2 regions of the Vreelandella subglaciescola genome follow, and region 1 is predicted to be linked to the other one. Evidence: predicted binding sites of a transcription regulator. Region 1 holds the regulator's gene; the other holds the start of a gene.
The links. The regulator LexA, encoded in region 1, represses DNA repair genes until DNA is damaged. The targets are predictions, from matches to a motif close to TACTGTNTANNTANACAGTA.
Positions count from the first base shown of each region.

Region 2: the regulator LexA is predicted to act here: its motif matches at 8,696-8,715, upstream of recN (DNA repair protein RecN).

Region 1 covers NZ_LT670847.1:503,429-513,686, forward strand. The annotation lists gene ppsA (phosphoenolpyruvate synthase) at 1-2,139, opposite strand, end outside; gene ppsR (posphoenolpyruvate synthetase regulatory kinase/phosphorylase PpsR) at 2,454-3,287, shown strand; gene B5495_RS02290 (hypoxanthine-guanine phosphoribosyltransferase) at 3,308-3,886, opposite strand; gene nagZ (beta-N-acetylhexosaminidase) at 3,952-4,977, opposite strand; gene B5495_RS02300 (L,D-transpeptidase) at 5,064-5,591, opposite strand; gene B5495_RS02305 (hypothetical protein) at 5,748-6,014, shown strand; gene B5495_RS02310 (TetR/AcrR family transcriptional regulator) at 6,040-6,684, opposite strand; gene lexA (transcriptional repressor LexA) at 6,983-7,651, shown strand; gene B5495_RS02320 (energy-coupling factor ABC transporter permease) at 7,664-8,335, opposite strand; gene B5495_RS02325 (ribonuclease J) at 8,607-10,190, shown strand; gene moaE (molybdopterin synthase catalytic subunit MoaE) at 10,218-10,258, opposite strand, start outside.
Region 2 covers NZ_LT670847.1:1,584,600-1,594,857, reverse strand. The annotation lists gene rluD (23S rRNA pseudouridine(1911/1915/1917) synthase RluD) at 1-356, shown strand, start outside; gene pgeF (peptidoglycan editing factor PgeF) at 373-1,146, shown strand; gene clpB (ATP-dependent chaperone ClpB) at 1,268-3,856, shown strand; gene B5495_RS07365 (acetolactate synthase 3 large subunit) at 4,271-5,995, shown strand; gene ilvN (acetolactate synthase small subunit) at 5,995-6,486, shown strand; gene recN (DNA repair protein RecN) at 6,961-8,634, opposite strand; gene grpE (nucleotide exchange factor GrpE) at 8,830-9,465, shown strand; gene dnaK (molecular chaperone DnaK) at 9,599-10,258, shown strand, end outside.

The DNA.
Region 1 (10,258 bases):
CGAATCCCGATCCAGCCCTAGCGTCAGCTGGGTCAGGTCGTTGGAGCCGATCGAGAAACCGTCAAAGTGTTCAAGAAACTCGTCGGCCAGCAGGGCGTTAGCCGGCAGCTCACACATCATGATGATTTTCAGTCCGTTTTCACCGCGCTTCAGGCCGTTGGCGGCGAGCAAATCAACGACCTGGCTAGCCTCGGCGGGCGTACGCACGAACGGCACCATGATCTCGACGTTATCCAGCCCCATTTCCTCGCGCACGCGCTTCAACGCCCGACACTCAAGCTCAAAGCACGGCCGGAAGGCATCAGAAATGTAGCGCGACGCGCCGCGGAAACCGAGCATGGGGTTTTCTTCGCCGGGCTCGTAAAGCTTGCCGCCAATCAGGTTTTCGTATTCGTTGGACTTGAAGTCGGACAGCCGCACAATGACGCGCTTGGGATGAAACGACGCCGCCAGCGTGGAAATGCCTTCAACCAGTTTATCCACGTAGAAGCTGACCGGATCGGCGTAACCGGCGGTGCGCAGATCAATAACCTGCTGCAGCTCGGTGGGCAGCGTGGCGTAGTCCAGCAGCGCCTTGGGGTGGACGCCAATCATGCGATTGATGATGAACTCAAGCCGTGCAAGCCCGACGCCGGCGCTGGGCAGGCCGGCAAAACCAAAGGCGCGGTCGGGGTTGCCCACGTTCATCATGATATCGAACGGCAGCTCCGGCATGGCATCAATGCTGGATACCTTGCGATCAAACTCCAGCAGCCCTTCGTAAACGTGTCCGGTATCGCCTTCGGCGCAGGAGACGGTGACATCAACACCTTCATGCAGCTGCTCGGTGGAATCGGCGCAGCCAACGACCGCCGGAATCCCCAGTTCGCGAGCAATAATCGCCGCGTGGCAGGTGCGTCCGCCGCGGTTGGTCACAATGGCCGAAGCGCGCTTCATCACCGGCTCCCAGTCGGGGTCGGTCATGTCGGTCACCAGCACGTCGCCGTCCTGAACCTTGTCCATATCATCCGGACTTAGTATCACCTTGACCGCACCGCGCCCGATGCGCTGGCCAATCGCCCGTCCGGTGACCAGCGTGCGGCCCTTTTCACGCAGGGTGAAGCGCTCCAGGCGGCCACCTTCCTGCTGGGAAACGACCGTCTCCGGGCGCGCTTGAACGATGTAAAGCTCGCCGTCGTCGCCATCCAGTGCCCATTCGATATCCATCGGGCGGTGGTAGTGCTGCTCGATGGTCACCGCCTGACGGGCAAGCGCCATGGCCTGCTCATCGTTGATACAAAAACGGTTGCGGTCCTTGTGCTCAACGTCAACGGTCTCGACCGACTTGCCGGCGCTGGCCTCTTCGCCGTAAATCATCTTGATGCGCTTGGAACCCAGGTTACGGCGCAGCACTGCGGGGCGCCCGGCGGCGAGAGTCGGCTTGTGCACGTAAAATTCGTCGGGATTGACCGCACCCTGCACGACGGTTTCACCCAGCCCCCAGGAGGCCGTGACAAACACCGCATCGCGGTAGCCGGACTCGGTGTCCAGGGTGAACATGACGCCCGACGCGCCGGTCTCCGAGCGCACCATTTTCTGTACGCCAGCGGACAGCGCGACGTTTTCGTGCGCGTAGCCGCGGTGCACGCGGTAGGAGATCGCGCGATCATTGAACAGTGAGGCGAACACCTCGTGCACGGCGCGCTTGATGTTGGCGAAGCCTTCAATATTGAGGAAGGTTTCCTGCTGGCCGGCAAAGGACGCGTCGGGCAGGTCTTCCGCCGTGGCAGAGCTGCGCACCGCGGCCTTGAGGTTGGGATGGCGCACCAGCAGTTGATCGTAGGCATCCGCCAGCGCCGCCTCAAAGGCCGGCGGCAGCGGCGTATCGATGATCCACTGGCGAATCTCGCTGCCGGCTTTTGACAGCGCTTTAACGTCATCAACATCAAGGCGTTTGAGCGTGTCATTAATGCGCTCGTTCAGCCCGTCGTGGGAGAGAAACTCGCGATACGCATGGGCGGTCGTGGCAAAACCGCCAGGTACGGTCACGCCCACCCCCGACAGATTTGAAATCATTTCACCCAGCGAGGCGTTCTTGCCGCCAACGCGTTCGACATCGGTCATGCCCAATTGATCGAACCATAAAATGTACTCTTCCACGCAACCCCCTCGCACTGGTTTTTGCAGCGGCTCTGTTACCCGCGGCGTTTGCCACGACCGAGCTGCAACGGCTTGTCACCACGGCCGGTAGACCGCCGGTTATTAACGTTGCCACCCTAGCATTCAGGCAAGGCCTAAACCATTGGTCTAATCGCTAAGAAGATGGAGGAGATTTACAACAAAAGGGGGATTTCCGGTAGTTTTGTAGTCAGCGGCAAATACTCGGTTCTGCGTGCTACCCTAGCTGCCAGCCATTATCGCGTTCCTCATGGACAACCCGCTCATTACCGGCATCACGAACAGGGCTTCAGGTTATGACACGTACCGCTTTTTTTATTTCCGACGGCACCGGGATTACGGCCGAAAGTCTGGGTCGCAGCCTGCTGGCACAGTTCAGCGGCGTTGACATCACCATGCTGACCAAGCCGTATATCGATACCGTGGAAAAAGCCGAGGAGCTTGCCGCTATTATCGAGGCCACCGCTGACCGCGACGGCGTGCGCCCGGTGGTGATCGACACCATTGTCGATGAGGATATTCGCGAGGTCATTCGGGCCGCGCCGTGCTTCAAGGTGGATATTTTTTCCACCTTTCTGGCCCCGCTTGAGCAGGAGCTGGCCACCCACTCGTCTTACAGCGTCGGGCGCACCCACGCCATCGGCAGCGACGACGTGTACATGGATCGTATCCACTCGGTGCATTTTGCCCTGGATAACGACGACGGCGCGCGTATTCACCAGTATGACGAAGCCGACGTTATCCTGATTGGCGTCTCGCGCTGCGGCAAAACGCCGACGTCACTGTATCTGGCGCTGCAGTTTGGCATCCGCGCAGCCAACTACCCGCTGACCGAAGACGACCAGGACGAAGACGGCGTGCTGAAGCTGCCCCGGTTTCTGGCCGAGCACCATCACAAGCTGTTCGCCCTGACCATTGACGCGCGCCGGCTGGCGGCCATCCGCAACGAACGCCGGCCCAACAGCCGCTACAGCTCGATGGACCAATGCCTGCAAGAGGTAGAACAGGCAGAATCGCTGTACCGTTCGCTGCACATTCCCAGCATCGACACCACGCGCTTTTCCGTCGAGGAGATTTCCACCCGCATGATTTCCGAAACCGGGCTGGTACGGCGATTTTCACCGCGTTAAAGCGCTTGTTGAATCCCCACTTAAAGCCCTTTGGGTGCAAAGATGCCCGGCGCATTGCGCCAATAGCCTTTGTAATCCATACCGAAGCCAAACACGTAGCGGTCGACGACTTTCAGGCTGCAATAATCGGCCTTGAGCCCCGGCACGGCCTTGCGGTCGTGCTGCTTATCCACCAGCACCGCAGTGGTAACGCTTGCCGCCTGCGCTTCTTCGCAATAATCCAGAATCGCGGCAAGCGTTGAACCTTCGTCCAGAATATCGTCGACGATGACCACGTGACGCCCGGCCATGGGCACCTCGGGTGACACCCGCCAAAAAAGATCGCCGCCGTGCAGCTGGCTGCGATACCGAGTGGCATGGATATAGTCCACTTCCAGTGGAAACCCCAGCCGGGTTAGCAGATGCCCGGTGGTAATCAGCCCGCCGTTCATCACGCAATAAAATACCGGCAGCTTGTCCCCCAGATCACGGGTAATGGCCTCTGCCATGCGATCCAGCGCCTGTTCTACCTGCTGTTGGGAAATCAGGCAGTCGGCATTATCCATCAGCTCGCGCATCGAGTCGCGAGACTCAAGCGCTTGTTTATCCAGCGTTACCATGTCGGGATCCAGGGAGTTCGAAAAATCGGAAAGATAGAGTCAAAGAAAGCGATCGCCACGCGCGGCTATGAATCAACACCGCCATCGGCCAGTGCTTCAAGGCGTGCGTGGGTACGCCGCCAGCGGTTAAGGGCGACCAGCGCCTCCAGCTCGGGGCGGGCGCGGCCGTACCGCAGCTTGGCCGGCCGGCGGGTTTGCTGGCCGGCGTAAGCCGCGACCACCTCGCGCGCCGCGTCGCGGTCATTGCACACCAGCAGCATATCGCAGCCGGCACTCAGCGCAGCCTCGGCGCGCTCTATTGGCCCGCCCGCTTCGTGGGCGCCCCGCATGCTCAAGTCATCGGAGAAAATGCAGCCCTTGAAGCCCAGCGATTCGCGCAGCATGCCCAGCCAGCTGGGCGAAAAGCCCGCCGGACGCGCATCAAAATCGGGATAGATCACGTGTGCCGGCATAACGCCATCCAGCTGCCCCGCCAAGTGCGTAAAAGGCACCAAATCGTGCGCTTTAAGCTCGGCAAGCGGGCGTTCGTCTACCGGCAGCGCCACGTGCGAATCCGCCGCCACGCCGCCGTGGCCGGGGAAATGCTTGCCCACCGCCGCCATACCGGCTTCGTGCAGTCCCATGACGAATGCTTCGCCAAGGATCGCCACGGCCTGCGGATCGCTGCCAAAGCTGCGATCGCCGATCACGCTGGAAAGGCCGCAGTCGACGTCGAGCACCGGCGCAAAGGTAATGTCCAGCCCGCAGGCAGCCATTTCCATGCCCAGTAGCCAGCCGGCATCTTTGGCCAGTGAGGCGCCCTCTTGGGGCGAATCCACAAAGCGTTCGCCCAGCCGCGCCATCGGTGGCAGGCGGGTAACGCCTTGCCTGATGCGCTGCACGCGACCGCCTTCCTGGTCAATGGCAATCAGCAGCTCGGGGCGCTGGCGGCGAATTTCGGCGCACAGCCGGCTGACCTGCGCAGCGTTTTCCACGTTGCGGGCAAACAGAATGACGCCGCCTACCGCCGGTTCGCGCAGCAGGCGCGCCTCGGTAGCGCCAAGGCTTGGCCCTTCAAGGTCAAGCATGACCGGGCCTAGGGGTTGAGTCATCGTCAAGGATCCTGCAAAAGGGGAGCGTAATGTTAGACGATCATCGACGGCTGTCACAATACATCGAACTATTCACGCCGAACTATTCACACCGAGCCATCGTGCAGCCAGACCGGCGTGCCGGGTGACGCTTGGGTGAATAAGTAGTGTAGATCGTCAAGGCGCAGGCGCACGCAGCCGTGAGAGGCGGGCACGCCCATGGGCTCGTCGGGTGGCGTGCCGTGCAGATAAATATAGCGCCGTTGGGAATCCAACTGACCGCCGCGGTTGTGGCCTTTTTCCAGCCCGCACAGCCACAGGATACGGCTCAAAACCCAGTCGCGCTCGGGGTGTTTGGCGGCAAGCGCCGGGGTGTAGACGTCACCGGTTTCGCGCCGGCCACGAAAGGCGGCGTTGTCGGGAGCATCGGCGCCAATGGCGGCGCGCACATAGTGCCAGCCCAGCGGCGTTTGTCCACTGCCCTCACTCTGGCCGGTGCCGGCCTTGCCGGTCGAAATCAGGCAGCGGTGGCCTGGCGTTTGCCCGTGCCACAGCGTCAGCGACTGGTCGTGAATATCAATTTCAACCCATGCCGCGCTTTGCGGCGGAAGGTCGCTCAGTGTCGGGGTATGCATAAAGGTCCTGATCCTGACTGGCCTACGAGTCGTTAAAATAAAGCGGTATGCTGAGTATTCCGTGGCCGCGCTGAGTATCACACCGCCGGCCGCCCTGTCTCCAAAGCTATTACCACAACAGTTACCAAAACTGTTGCCCAAACCGATAGGTACTCCATGCCCCATTACGCTGACACCTGGACACTGAAGGAAATCGATCGGAGCCGGGGGGATCCCAAAGGGACGGCCTTTCGTGCCTTCAAGCGGCTCAAGGCTGGCTTTATCGAAGGCCACGATTTTTTCTACTTGAGTGCCAGCGAAGACGCTGAAAGCATCGAGCAATTACGCGACTCCGGGCGCATTTATGCCGCCACCATCAATGCGCTACTGTTTCCTGAAGCCAGCTATCAGGCCATTGTGAAACAGCTGGACACGGCATCCTGACCACTCGCCTACCGTGCCCGAGCGGTTACGCCTCGGCGGGCAGCGGCGCGTTCATGGCCGCGACCACCACCGGGCGCAGGCGTCTGACCAGGTCGCGCGTGGTGACCTGTTCGTCATAGTCTTTTTCGGCAATGTCTTTCAGCGCATCCAGCCCCGACAGGGTGAAAATCACCGTGCCCAGCACAAAGTGCAGCCGCCAGAAACGCTCGGCGTCGGGCAGCTCCGGCGTAGCCTTGCGCACCAGCTCGGTAAAGCGGGTAAACACATCGCCGTAGTGCTGTTGGATATGGCGACGCAGGTGCCCCTGTGCCTGGCTGTAGGCAAGCCCCAGCAATCGCATGAACACCTTGAGGCTGTTGCGCTCGGCGGGGACGGCAAGCACCGTGGCAGCCATGCTTTCGAGCAGCGCTTCAAGCGGAATGACCCGACCTTTATGCTCAGCTTCCAGCGCGTCAAGCGCAGCGTGAAAACGCAGCGTAAACGGATCAAGGTAGCGCGAAAAAACCGCCTGAATCAGCGCTTTCTTGGAGCCAAAGTGGTAGTTGACCGCAGCCAGGTTCACCTGGGCCTTGCTGGTAATGTGACGTAGCGACGTCTCGGCAAAGCCGCGCTCTGCAAACAGCACCTCGGCGGTATCCAAGATGCGCGTCATTGTATCCGGCTGAGCCATACGGCGCTCTCCCAAAACGGCTGTTTAAAACATAGCGGAATATTACGCCATGGCCAAACGCGGCTCAATCTTTCTCACGTACGGGCAGTCCCGTTGCGCCTGTATGCAGAGCGAGGCACCGGGCCATAGCACCGCTATTTTCAGACTATGTACTGGACATAGCCCCATACTGTATACTTAACCACAATCGCGCCGGGGTAAAACGCCGGCGCAACATGAGCCATCACCACACCATTAACCTCTGCATTAGCAACCCGCTGCCAACCACTGCGGGGTTGTTGCGATCCGGGAGCTTCCTATGGCGCAGGCATTAACCGCACGTCAGCAAAACGTGTACGACTTTATCGTCAAGACGATGGGCGATCACGGCTACCCTCCTACCCGTGCCGAAATCGCCCGGGCGCTGGGGTTTCGCTCGCCCAACGCCGCTGAAGAGCACCTGCGCGCGCTGGAACGCAAAGGCGCCATTCGTATCGTGCGTAATACCTCGCGCGGCATTCGCCTGCCCGCCCAGGACGCCTCCGTCGAATCAGCGATAGACACCGTCGGCAACAGCGACAGCGCTTCTCAGGGGCTGCCGATTATCGGCGAAGTCGCCGCTGGAAGTCCGATACTCGCCGCCGAGCACATCGACCGCTACTGCCCGCTGCCGGCGGAATATTTCACGCCCAAAGCCGACTACCTGTTGCGCGTACGCGGGCTGTCCATGAAAGACGTGGGTATTCTGGAAGGCGATCTGCTCGCGGTACACCGCACCGAACACGTTCGTGACGGGCAGATCGTGGTCGCCCGGATTGACGACGACGTCACGGTCAAACGTTTCCAACGCCAGGGGCATCACGTTCAGCTCACCGCCGAAAACACCGACTTCCCCCCCATTGATATTGACCTGCGCACCCAGGCGTTGGATATCGAAGGCGTCGGCGTTGGCGTCATCCGCGGTGGCAACGGCCAGGCGCTGGGCTAGTCATTGACTATCTCATTGACTATCGATATAGCGCTGATCGTTGAAGGTGGCCACCCAGTGCGGGTGGTACACCATCAAAATGATCAGCAACATGCCGGTAATAAAAGCTTCCGCCGGCATTAGCAGCGGCAAAAACCGGGCGTATTCTTTCGCCAGCAGTATCGCATGAGCGTCCTGGCTACCAATGAGAATCAGGCCGACGGCCGAGAGCCCGCCGGCCAATGTGGCCAGCGCCGAGCCGAAAAAACCGCAGACAAACATGAACAGCATGATGTTATCCGGCAGCTTGCGGTCGACAAATCGCCAGACCAACCCCACCACCACGGCCGGCACGATCCCCGTGACCAGCACGTTAACGCCCAGTAGTGTCCAGTCGTTGCGCCCGATGGCCACCATCGCCACGTTGACCAGCACGTTGCTCACCAGCGCCAGCGGCGCTTTGAACAGCAGCAATAGCAGCGTGGTAAACACCAGGTGCAGCGTCAGCCAGTCAACCGCTTGCGCACGCAGCTGCCACAGCACCACCACGCCGAGCGTTGCCGCCAGCCAGCGATGCTGAAGCGCGGTATCGTTGACCAATGCCTGCCAGGGCCTGAGCGTCATCAGCCAGGCCAGCAGTGCAAGAGAAACAGCGGCACACAGCACCAGCAACCAGGGCGACAGCACACTTTGCGCAAAAGACATAGCAACCTCGGCCTGAGACGTCCCCGCTAACGCCAAGGTGGCATCAAAACGGGACATGAGCGAAAAAAACGGCGGACGCAGTGTAGCGGATAGCCGCACGCAGCGCACTCGCCACCGCCCCGGCGATTGTGAGCCGCCCCCGCAATCCCGTATAGTAAAGCCCTACTTTCAAGGCATTTTATACCCGATGGATCCCACACGCGTTACCGTTCGTCCCCGACACCGCCATCCCCTGCGTCTGCTGCCGCTGGGCGGATGCGGCGAGATCGGTATGAATCTGACGCTTTACGGCTATGCCGATGAGTGGATTGCCGTGGACTGCGGCATGATGATCCGTCAGGACCTGCCCGACACACCCCTGCAAGTCCCCAATTTCGAGACGCCCCGGACGCTGGGCATTACGCCCCGCGCGCTGTTTATTACCCACGGTCATGAAGACCACATCGGTGCCGTGGCTTGGCTATGGCCACACTGGCAGTGTCCGATTTACGCCACCCCGCTTGCCGCCGGGTTGCTGCGCCTCAAATTTGCCGAACATGGCCTTGCGCCTAACGCCATTCGCGTTATAGAGCCGGGAGAAGCCTTAAGCTCGGGGGCTTTTACCCTGCGCTATCTGCCGCTGCCCCACTCTATTCCGGAAAGCTGCGCGCTGATGATCGCCGCCGGGCGCCAGCGCGTACTGCACACCGGCGACTGGAAGCTTGACCCCGACCCGCTCGTTGGCCCAGCGCTGGACGCCGAGCAGTTCCGCGCGCTCGCGCCTGTGGATCTTGTCGTCGGTGACTCCACCAACGCGCCGGTACCGGGGCATTCGGCCAGTGAGGGCGACGTCGCCCGGGCGCTGGCCGAGACGCTGGCCGAGTGCCGGGGCCGCGTGGTGGTTTCCTGCTTTGCCAGCAACATTGCCCGCATTGTGGCCGTGGCGCGTGCGGCCAACCAGACGGGACGGCGTATCAGCCTGATGGGGCGCTCAATGGAGCGCATGGTCAGCGTTGCCCGAGGGCTTGGCTATCTGGAAGAGTTGCCGCCGCTGGTGCCGATTCACGATCTGGGCTATTTGCCGCCCCATGAAGTGGTGGTTATCGCCACGGGTAGCCAGGGAGAGCCCCGCGCGGCGCTGACACGACTGGCGCAGGGGCGACACCCGCACATGGAGCTTGCCACCGGCGACAGCGTGATTTTTTCGGCCAAAGCCATTCCCGGCAACGAGCGCCCCATTGAGCGGCTTAAAACGCGGCTTGAGCGTCTCGGCGTCACGCTGTTTGATGAGTTCAATCGCCCCGCGCTTCACGCCACCGGCCACCCCGCACAGGAAGAGCTGAAAACGCTTTACAGCTGGATCAAACCCACGCATTTACTCCCCGTTCACGGCGAAGCGCGCCACCAGCAGGTTCATCGGGAGCTCGCGGAGTCGCTGGGCATCAATGCACCTCTGTCGCCGCTCAACGGCGACATGATCCGCTATGATGAAAACGGCCTGCATCGTGAAGCACGCCACCCGCAACCGCCGTGTATTGTCAGCCAGAACGCCGTGGTGGCCCACCCGGGGCTTGATGACGCCAGCGCACACGGGCGCCGGGGCAGCCTGCATCTGGCCCTGCCAGTCACCGCCACTGATACCGGCTGGGCGCGCATCGGCCGGCTGATGCTCGAAAGCACCGGCGCCAGCCCGCTGGATGAAGACAGCTTCAGCGACTGGCTGGACGATCAGCTAGACGCCATTCACGCCGACACCCTGGCTGAACTGCGCCAATCGCTGAAGCCGTGCCTGCTGGGCTGGCTGGCCGAGCATATGCAGCACCTGCCCAGCATCCACTTGCAGATCATGGCGGCAGAGATGCCGTCTTTTAGCTGAGCGCCAGCCCGCGACGTCACGGCTAAATCAAGACTCCCAGCGGTCGGCATCAGCGTAGTCGGTGGCGC
Region 2 (10,258 bases), 1.1 Mb from region 1:
CCGGCGGCAAGCCGGCGGTGACGCATTATCGCGTGGTCGAGCGTTTTCGCACTCACACCCACGTGCGCTGCAAGCTGGAAACCGGGCGTACCCACCAGATTCGCGTGCATATGGCCCACGCCCGCTATCCGTTGATTGGTGATCAGCTGTACGGTGGGCGGCCCAAGCTGCCCCCCGGCGCGGCCGATACGCTCAAGGAAATTCTCCGCGAGTTTCCGCGCCAAGCGCTGCACGCGCGCCGGCTGGGATTTATTCATCCGCACAGCGGGCAGCAAATGATGTTTCGTGCGCCGCTGCCGGATGATTTGATAATGTTGCTCGACTACCTGCGCGAAGACCACGAGACAATGCGATGAGCCGGGAGAGGACGAGATGAGCGATGCGCTGGACCTCCATCCGACGCTGATTGCCCCCGACTGGCCGGCACCGGCAAACGTCAATGCGTTTGTCACCACCCGTGAAACCGGCCCCAGCCAGGGGGCGTTTGCGGCGTTTAACGCCGCCACCCACGTGGGCGATAACGCCGACCACATGGATCTCTGCCGGCGCCTGCTGGGCAAGGAATTGGGCGATGAACGGCCGTTTCTGTGGCTCAACCAGACCCACGGGGCGCGGGTGCAGCAGCATTACCCGCGCCGCACCGCGCTGCAAAGCGAAATCCCCGAGGCTGACGCCGCCGTGGCCGACAGCACCGATTACGCCTGCGTGGTACTGACCGCCGACTGCCTGCCGGTGTTTTTCTGCAACCGTGCCGGCACCCGCGTCGGCGTGGCCCACGCCGGCTGGCGCGGGCTTGCCGGCGGCGTGCTCGAAGCCACGGTGGCCGCGCTCAACACCCCGGCGGATGACATTATCGTGTGGCTGGGGCCGGCCATTTCCAACGCCCAGTTTGAGGTCGGCCCCGAAGTCTTCGATGCCTTTGTCGCCGTGCATCCTCAGGCCGAAGAAGCCTTTGACCACAGCCCCTACCGGCTGGGCCACCACATGGCCGATTTATACCGGCTGGCGCGGCTGCGGCTTTCGCTGCTGGGCATTGACGAGGTCAGCGGCGGCCATTTCTGCACCGCCGGCGAATCGCGCTTTTATTCCTATCGTCGCGACAACGGCCAGACCGGCCGTATGGCCAGCGTTATCTGGCTGGGCTGATCATTCGGCCGACGCCTTTCTTTGCCGTACCTCCCTCTTTGCGACACAGCTCCCTTGAAACTCGTCGTCTCCGGCGCCACTTAATCTGTCAAGCCGATTAACGGTAGCCGGGAGGAATACGATGCGATTCGATAAGTTCACTGCCAAGCTGCAAAACGCCATTGCCGACGCGCAGTCGCTGGCCGTAGGGCAGGGCCACAACCAGATAGCCCCCGTTCACCTGCTGCTGACGCTTTTAGACAGCGCCGATACCGGGCTGAAAGCGCTGGTGGAAAAAGCCGGCGGCAGCGCGACCAAGCTGCGCGATATGTTATCCCAGCAGCTCGATGACCTGCCCAAAGTCAGCCAGTTTGACGGCGACGTGCAGCCCTCCCGCGAGCTGATCAAACTGTTCAATCTGACCGACCGCGAAGCCCAGAAGCGCGGTGACCAGTTCGTCGCCAGCGAGCTGGTGCTGGTGGCCGCCCTTGAAGCCGGCGGCGATACCGGCCGGGCGTTAAAGCAGGCGGGTCTTGAACGCCGAGCGCTGGATACCGCGATTGACGGCGTGCGCGGCGGCGCCAGCGTGGATGACCCCAACGCCGAAGAATCCCGCGAAGCGCTGGACAAATACACCCTGGATCTCACCCAGCGGGCGCTGGACGGCAAGCTCGACCCGGTGATCGGCCGCGATGATGAAATCCGCCGCACGATTCAGGTGCTGCAACGGCGCACCAAGAACAACCCGGTGCTGATCGGCGACCCCGGCGTGGGCAAGACCGCCATCGTCGAAGGGCTCGCCAGCCGCATCGTCAACGGCGAAGTGCCCGAAGGGCTGAAAAACAAGCGCGTGCTGTCGCTGGACCTTGGCGCGCTGCTTGCCGGGGCCAAGTTTCGCGGCGAGTTTGAAGAACGCCTGAAGGCCGTACTCAAGGAGCTGGGCGAAGAAGAAGGGCGGGTGATCCTGTTCGTCGACGAGCTGCACACCATGGTCGGCGCCGGCAAGGCCGAAGGCTCGATGGATGCCGGCAACATGCTCAAACCGGCGCTGGCGCGCGGCGAGCTGCACTGCGTGGGCGCCACGACGCTCGACGAATACCGCAAGTACATTGAAAAGGACGCCGCGCTTGAGCGCCGCTTCCAGAAAGTGCTGGTCGACGAGCCCAGCGAAGAAGACACCGTGGCCATTCTGCGCGGGCTCAAAGAGCGCTACGAAGTCCACCACGGCGTGGATATTACCGACTCGGCGATTATCGCCGCGGCCAAGCTTTCTACCCGCTACATCACCGACCGCAAGCTGCCCGACAAGGCCATCGACCTGATCGACGAAGCCGCGTCGCGCATTCGCATGGAGCTCGACTCCAAGCCCGAGGAAATGGATAAGCTCGACCGCCGCCTGATTCAGCTCAAGATGGAACGCGAAGCGCTGAAAAAGGAAACCGATGCCGCCTCGCAAAAGCGGTTGGAAGCGCTGGTCGATGAAATCTATGCGCTTGAGCGCGAATATGCCGATCTGGATGAAATCTGGAAGGCAGAAAAAGCCAGCATTCAAGGCGCGGCGCAGTTCAAGGCCGAGCTCGAGCAAGCGCGGCTGGATATGGAGCAGGCGCGGCGTCAGGGCGACCTGGCGCGGATGTCGGAAATCCAGTACGGCACCCTTCCCGCGCTGGAGAAAAAGATAGCCGAAAGCAACGAAAGCGAAGAGGCCGACACCTCGACCCACCAGCTGTTGCGCTCGAATGTCACCGAGGAAGAAATCGCCGAGGTGGTGTCGCGCTGGACGGGCATCCCGGTCGCCAAAATGCTCGAAGGCGAGCGCGATAAGCTGCTGCGCATGGAAGAGGCGCTGCATGAGCGCGTGATTGGCCAGGAAGAGGCCGTGCACGCGGTGTCCAACGCCGTGCGCCGCTCCCGCGCGGGGCTTGCCGACCCGCACCGCCCCAACGGGTCATTTCTATTCCTCGGCCCCACCGGGGTCGGCAAGACCGAGCTGTGCAAGTCGCTGGCGCATTTCCTCTTCGACACCCAGGAGGCCATGGTGCGCGTGGATATGTCGGAGTTCATGGAGAAACACTCCGTGGCGCGGCTGATCGGCGCGCCACCGGGGTACGTGGGCTATGAAGAGGGCGGCTACCTGACCGAAGCCGTGCGCCGCAAACCGTATTCGGTACTGCTGCTCGACGAAGTCGAAAAAGCCCACCCCGACGTGTTCAACATCCTGCTGCAGGTGCTCGAAGACGGCCGTTTGACCGACGGCCAGGGGCGCACGGTGGACTTTCGCAACACCGTGATCGTGATGACCTCGAACCTCGGCTCGGACATCATCCAGCGCATGGGCGGCGAGGAAACCGAGTACGACGCCATGCGCAGCGCGGTGATGGAGGTGGTGGGCAGCCACTTCCGCCCCGAGCTGATCAACCGCATCGACGAAGTGGTGGTCTTTCATGCGCTGGGTCAGGCGCAGATTCAGTCGATTGCCGGTATTCAGCTGGAACACCTGAGGGCGCGTCTGGCCGAGCACGATCTGGGGCTTGAGGTCAGCGAGGAGGCCATGGCCCAGCTGGCGGTGGTTGGCTTTGATCCGGTGTTTGGCGCCCGGCCGCTGAAGCGGGCGATCCAGAGCCGGATTGAAAACCCGCTGGCCCAAGACCTGCTGGCCGGCAAATTTGTTCCCGGCAGCACTATTCGCGTCGCTGCCAATGAGGGTCAGCTGACGTTTACCTCGTCGTGAAAAACGGGTTGAGATGATCCCGGGGAAAACCCTGCCGGCAGCGCCGGCAGGGTTTTTTGTGCCCGTTTTTCGTTCGTTGCGGGCCCAGCGGTTGACAAGCCAGGGAGGCTAATGGAGTCTTGAAGGTTCCTGATTTGCGGGCGCGGAACCCACGGGCAACCCCCTATTCCCGCGCGAAGGGTAGGCGTCAAGATGCCTTTACCCGCCGAAGGACTTCCGGATCTGGGCTAACCGCCCGGTCTGGCCAACGCCCCGACGCGGCGACCCGCCGTGAGAGAGTGCAGACCCCAACCGGGTCTAATGCCAGGGTTTGGCATCAGGTGCCGGCGTATCCGGCAGCGGCACACCGCCGCACTCGATATGACAGGCATACGGCCTGCCAACAGCACTCGAGACCTCCAGGGGAGAAACACTGTGGAATTGCTTTCCGGCGCAGACATGATTGCCCGCTTCTTGCAAGATGAGGGCGTTGAATACATTTATGGTTACCCCGGCGGGGCGGCGCTGCATATTTATGACGCGCTGTTCCGTCAGGACAAGGTCAAGCACATTCTGGTGCGGCACGAACAGGCGGCTACCCACGCGGCCGACGGCTACGCGCGCGCCTCGGGCAAGCCCGGCACGGTGCTGGTGACCTCGGGCCCCGGCGCAACCAACGCCGTGACCGGCATCGCTACCGCCTACATGGACTCGATCCCCATGGTGGTGCTGTGCGGTCAGGTAGCCAGCCACCTGATTGGCGAAGATGCCTTTCAGGAAACCGACATCGTTGGCGTGACCCGCCCGATCGTCAAGCACAGCTTTGCGATCCGGCATCCGTCCGAGATTCCGGGCGTGCTGAAAAAGGCCTACTATCTGGCGTCCACAGGGCGTCCGGGGCCGGTGGTTGTGGATATCCCCAAGGATATGACCGCGCCCACCGAGCGCTACGAGTACGTCTACCCCAAAAAGGTCAAGATGCGCTCGTACAACCCGGTCACGCGTGGCCACACCGGTCAGATCAAAAAAGCCGTGGAATTGATGCTCAAGGCCAAGCGGCCGGTGTTTTATACCGGCGGCGGCGTGGTGCTGGATAAAGCCAGCGACGGGCTGACGGATCTGGTGCAAACGCTCGGCTACCCGATCACTACCACGCTGATGGGCATTGGGTCTTATCCGCAGAGCGATAAGCAGTGCCTGGGCTGGCTGGGCATGCACGGTTCCTATGAGTCGAACATGGCGATGCACCACGCTGATTTGATCATTGCCATCGGCGCGCGCTTTGACGACCGCGTGACCAACAACGTCTCGAAGTTCTGTCCCACGGCCAAGATCATTCACGTCGACATTGACCCCAGCTCGGTGTCCAAGACCATACGCGCCGACGTGCCGATTGTCGGGCCGGCTTCAAGCGTCATCAACGAGATGATCAGCCTGGTGCAAGGTAAGGAAAGCGCCAATCCGGATGCCCTTGCCGACTGGTGGCAGCAGGTCGAAGGCTGGCGCGCCGCGCGTGGCGGCAAGCTGTACGAGCCCTCTCAGCCGGGCGAGGTGTTAAAGCCTCAGGAAGTCATCGAAGCGCTGTGCGAAGCGACCCGCGGTGAGGCCTACGTAACCACCGACGTCGGCCAGCACCAGATGTTTGCCGCCCAGTATTACAAGTTCGACAAGCCCAACCGCTTCGTTACTTCCGGCGGGCTTGGCACCATGGGCTTCGGCTTTCCGGCGGCCATGGGCATCAAGCTGAACTACCCGGATGACGACGTGATATGCGTGACCGGGGAAGGCAGCTTCCAGATGATGATGCAGGAGTTTTCCACCTGTAAGCAGTTTGGCATCGGGGTCAAGATCATCAACCTCAACAATGCCTCGCTGGGCATGGTGCGCCAGTGGCAGGATTTGAACTACAAATCGCGCCACGCGCAGTCGTATGTGGAGTCGATGCCCGACTTTCACCTGCTGACCCAGGCCTACGGCTTTACCGCGATTACGGTAAACACCCTGGCGGAGCTGGCGCCGGCGCTTGAACGCGTATTTGCCGACAAGAACGAGCTGGTGTTTCTGGATGTGAAAGTTGATCCCTTTGAACACGTCTACCCGATGCAGGTGCCGTTAGGCTCCATGCGCGACATGCTGCTGTCTAAAACGGAGCGTACCTAATGCGTCATATCATCTCGATTCTGATGGAGAACGAACCGGGTGCCCTGTCGCGTGTGGTCGGTCTGTTTTCGCAGCGCAACTTCAACATTGAAACGCTGAACGTCGCGCCCACCGAGGACGAATCGCTGTCGCGGCTCACGGTTACCACCGTGGGCGATGACCGCGTGGTCGAGCAGATCACCAAGCACCTGAACAAGCTCATCGACGTGGTCAAGCTGGTTGACCTGACCGAGGGCAACCACATTGAGCGCGAGCTGATGCTGGTCAAGGTGCGGGCGCAGGGTGCTGCGCGCGACGAGGTCAAGCGCACCGCCGACATCTTCCGCGCGCAGGTGGTTGATGTCACACCGAGCCTGTACACCGTGCAGATCACCGGCGATGCCACCAAGCTGGACGCCTTTTTGCAGGCCATGGCACCGGTGGGCATTCTCGAAGTCGCCCGCACCGGCGTCTCGGGCATTGCCCGGGGCGACAAGGTGCTGACGCTGTAACGTACGCACCGCGCAACACCCAAAAGGCCGCTTTTAAGCGGCCTTTTTTGTTGTAGCGTATTGGTAGGAGTACCCAAAAAACGCGCATAAAGGCGGCTATGCCGCGCGATTGCTCTCCTGCACCGCCGCTGCGCGACGGATCGCCCGGTGAACCGGCCTCTTACGCAATTCCGTGTGGCTCCTCTGTCCGTAGGAGGGCGGCTATGCCGCGCGACCGCATCCCCACCAAACCCGGCAGGCCTTTGGCCTGCATCGCCCGGTGAACCGGCCTCTTACGCAATTCCGTGTGGCGCTTCGGTCCGTAGGAGGGCGGCTATGCCGCGCGACCGCATCCCCACCAAACCCGGCAGGCCTTTGGCCTGCATCGCCCGGTGAACCGGCCTCCTACAAAACCTGGATATTGCTATGTTTGGTTGTAGGAGGGCGGCTCCGCCGCGCGACGGCATCCCCACCGAGCTGGCTCACTGGTTTGCTTCAATGCGGCGGGTGCTGGCTGGCCTTGAGCATTTCCCGGGCGTGGGCCAGCGTCTGGTCGGAGAGGTTGACCCCGCCGAGCATGCGCGCCAGCTCGCTGATGCGTCCGCCTTCGTCGAGCAGCGCCATCTGTGTGCGCGTGGTGTTGCGCCGGGCACTCTTTTCGATATGCAGGTGCGCGTGCGCCTGCGCCGCCACCTGAGGCAGATGGGTCACGGTCATCACCTGGCCGTTTGCCCCCAGCCGGCGCAGCAGCTGGCCGACAATTTCCGCCGTGGCGCCGGACACGCCCACGTCCACTTCGTCGAATATCAGGCTGGGAATGGTGGAGTGGTTGGCCGCGACCACCTGAATGGCGAGGCTGATCCGTGACAGCTCGCCGCCCGAGGCCACTTTGGCCAGCGGCCGTGCGGGCTGGCCGGGGTTGGCGCTGATGAAAAATTGCACGCGCTCAAGGCCTTCGGCGGCGGGCGTGGCGCGCGGCTCAAGCACGACCTCGAAGCGCGCCTTGTCCATGGCCAGAAACGCCAGCTGCTGCTGCACTTCTTCGCCCAGCCCCACGGCGGCTTTGCACCGTGCTTCGCCCAGCGCTTTGGCCGCGTGGCGGTAGCGTTCGCGCAGGGCCGCGACGTCGGCGCTCAGGGTATCAAGGTCGCCGCCGCTGGCGTTGAGCTGATCAAGCTCGGCGCTCAGGCGTGCATGTAGCGCGGGCAGCTCATCGGGCGAGATGTGATGCTTGCGCGCAATGCGGTGGGCGTCGCCCAGGCGTGTTTCAACAAAGGCCAGCCGCTCGGGATCAAGTTCGGTGTTGGCGGCCAGATGATTGAGCTCGCTGGCGGCTTCTTCCAGCTGAATGCGCGCGTCGGCGAGTATCGTCAAGGTGTTGGCCAGCGCGCCCTTGTCGCTGCCGGGTAGTTCGCTGAGCCGGCCGTGCGCCTGGTGCAACAGCCCCAGGGCACCACCGTTATCGCCTTCACAGCAGTCAGCGGCAAATTGGGTGTCGCGCAGAATGTCGTCGGCGTGAGCCAGCGTTTGCTGTTCGTCTTCAAGGCTGGGTAGCTCGTCGTCGCCCAGCGCGAGCTGGTCCAGCTCTTCCACCTGATAATGTAACAGCTGGCGTTTGGCCTCGGCCTCGTCACCCTGATCGCGTATTTTTTGCAGTTGCCGGCGCGTGCTCTGCCAGTCGCGGAATATTGCCGCGACGCCATCAACGTCGGTATTCAGGCCGGCGTAGTCGTCCAGCAGCGCAAGGTGGGTTTCCTCGCGCAGCAGCGCCTGATGCGCGTGCTGGCCGTGAATCTGGATGAGCCGCTCGCCCAGCGCTTTCAAGTCGCTGATCGCGGCCGGCTGGCCGTTGATCCATGCCTTGGAACGCCCGCCGGCGCTGACCACGCGGCGCAGCAGGCACTCATCCACGGGCAGGTCGCGCTCGGCCAGCCACGCTTGCGCAGCGGGCAGGTGGGTGATGTCAAAGCGGGCGGAAAGATCAGCGCGCTCTCGGCCGTGGCGCACGCTGCCGGCGTCGGCGCGTTGGCCAAGGCACAGTCCCAGGGCCCCCAGCAGGATGGATTTACCCGCACCGGTTTCCCCGGTAATCGCGGTCATGCCGCCTTTGATATCAAGTTCCAGGCGGTCGACGATGGCGAAATCCTGGATCGCGAGCTGGGTCAGCATAGAGCCTCCTGGGCGTGGCCGGAGCAACGAGCGTTGGGGGGTTGGCTGGATAGGTATCCAATGCTTGTTTTTTATACAGTAGTCGGGAGGCCGCTTCAATACTCGTGGAAAACTCCTCTTGAGATGGCGTCCATGACCCCCATATATCCACAAACGTATTTTGTCGACCGCACACTGGCTTGTTAGGAGCAACCGATGGCTAAAGAACCGCAGACCCCGCTTGACGACGTCCAGACGCCTGAAGGTGAAAATGCCGCAGAAGCGCAGCAGGCAGAAGAGCGTCTGGTTGAAGGCGAGCTGGAAAGCCTGATCGACGACGAAGGCGATACCGTCAACACCGACGACGCAAGCGATAATCCCGAAGCGGAAATGCTGGCTGCCAAGGTGGAAGAGCTGGAGCAGAGCCTGGCGGATGCCAAGGATCAGGCGCTGCGTACCGCTGCCGAGGCGCAAAACGTGCGCCGCCGTGCCGAGCAGGAAAGCGAGAAAGCGCGCAAGTTCGCGTTGGAAAAGTTCGTCAAGGAGCTGCTGCCGGTTGTCGATAGCCTGGAAAAAGCGCTCGAGTCAATGGGCGAAGACGCCACTGAAGTGCACCGCGAAGGCGTTTCCATGACGCTGAAAATGCAGCTGGGCGTGCTGGAAAAATTTGGCGTTGAGCAGGTGGACCCTCACGGCGAGCCCTTTGACCCCCAGGTGCACGAGGCCATGACCATGGTGCCCAATCCCGACATGGAGCCCAACACGGTGATGGACGTGATCCAGAAGGGCTATGTGCTTAACGGCCGCCTGGCACGCCCGGCGATGGTCGTGGTCAGCAAAAAAGCCGACTGACGGGGTAAAAAAAGCCCTTGAAATGCTGCCGGCGACCCCCAGATATATGGGCATCCCGGCGGTATTTACCGCTCGCTTACACAGCACCGTTTTATCATCAATTATTTATCACCAACGATTTTGAGGTTTTGCTATGGGACGCATTATTGGGATTGACCTGGGCACCACTAACTCCTGCGTGTCTGTACTGGACGGCGACAGCCCCAAGGTTATCGAAAACGCCGAAGGCGGCCGCACCACGCCGTCCATCGTCGCCTACACCGACGACGGTGAGATCCTTGTGGGTCAGGCGGCCAAGCGCCAAGCCGTGACCAACCCGGAAAATACCATTTACGCCATCAAGCGCCTGATTGGCCGTCGTTTCAAGGACGACGTGGTACAAAAAGACATCAAGATGGTGCCCTACACCATTGCCGCAGCCGACAACGGCGACGCTTGGGTTGAAGTGAAGGGCGAAAAGATGGCGCCGCCGCAGGTCAGCGCGGAAATTCTCAAGAAGATGAAGAAGACCGCCGAAGACTACCTCGGTGAAACCGTTACTGAAGCGGTTATTACCGTGCCGGCCTACTTCAACGACAGCCAGCGTCAGGCGACCAAAGACGCCGGCCGCATTGCCGGTCTTGAAGTTAAGCGCATCATCAACGAGCCGACCGCTGCCGCACTGGCTTACGGCATGGACAAATCCCGCGGTGACCGCACGATTGCGGTTTATGACCTCGGCGGCGGCACCTTCGATATCTCGATTATCGAAGTCGCTGACGTAGACGGCGAAACTCAGTTTGAAGTGCTGGCC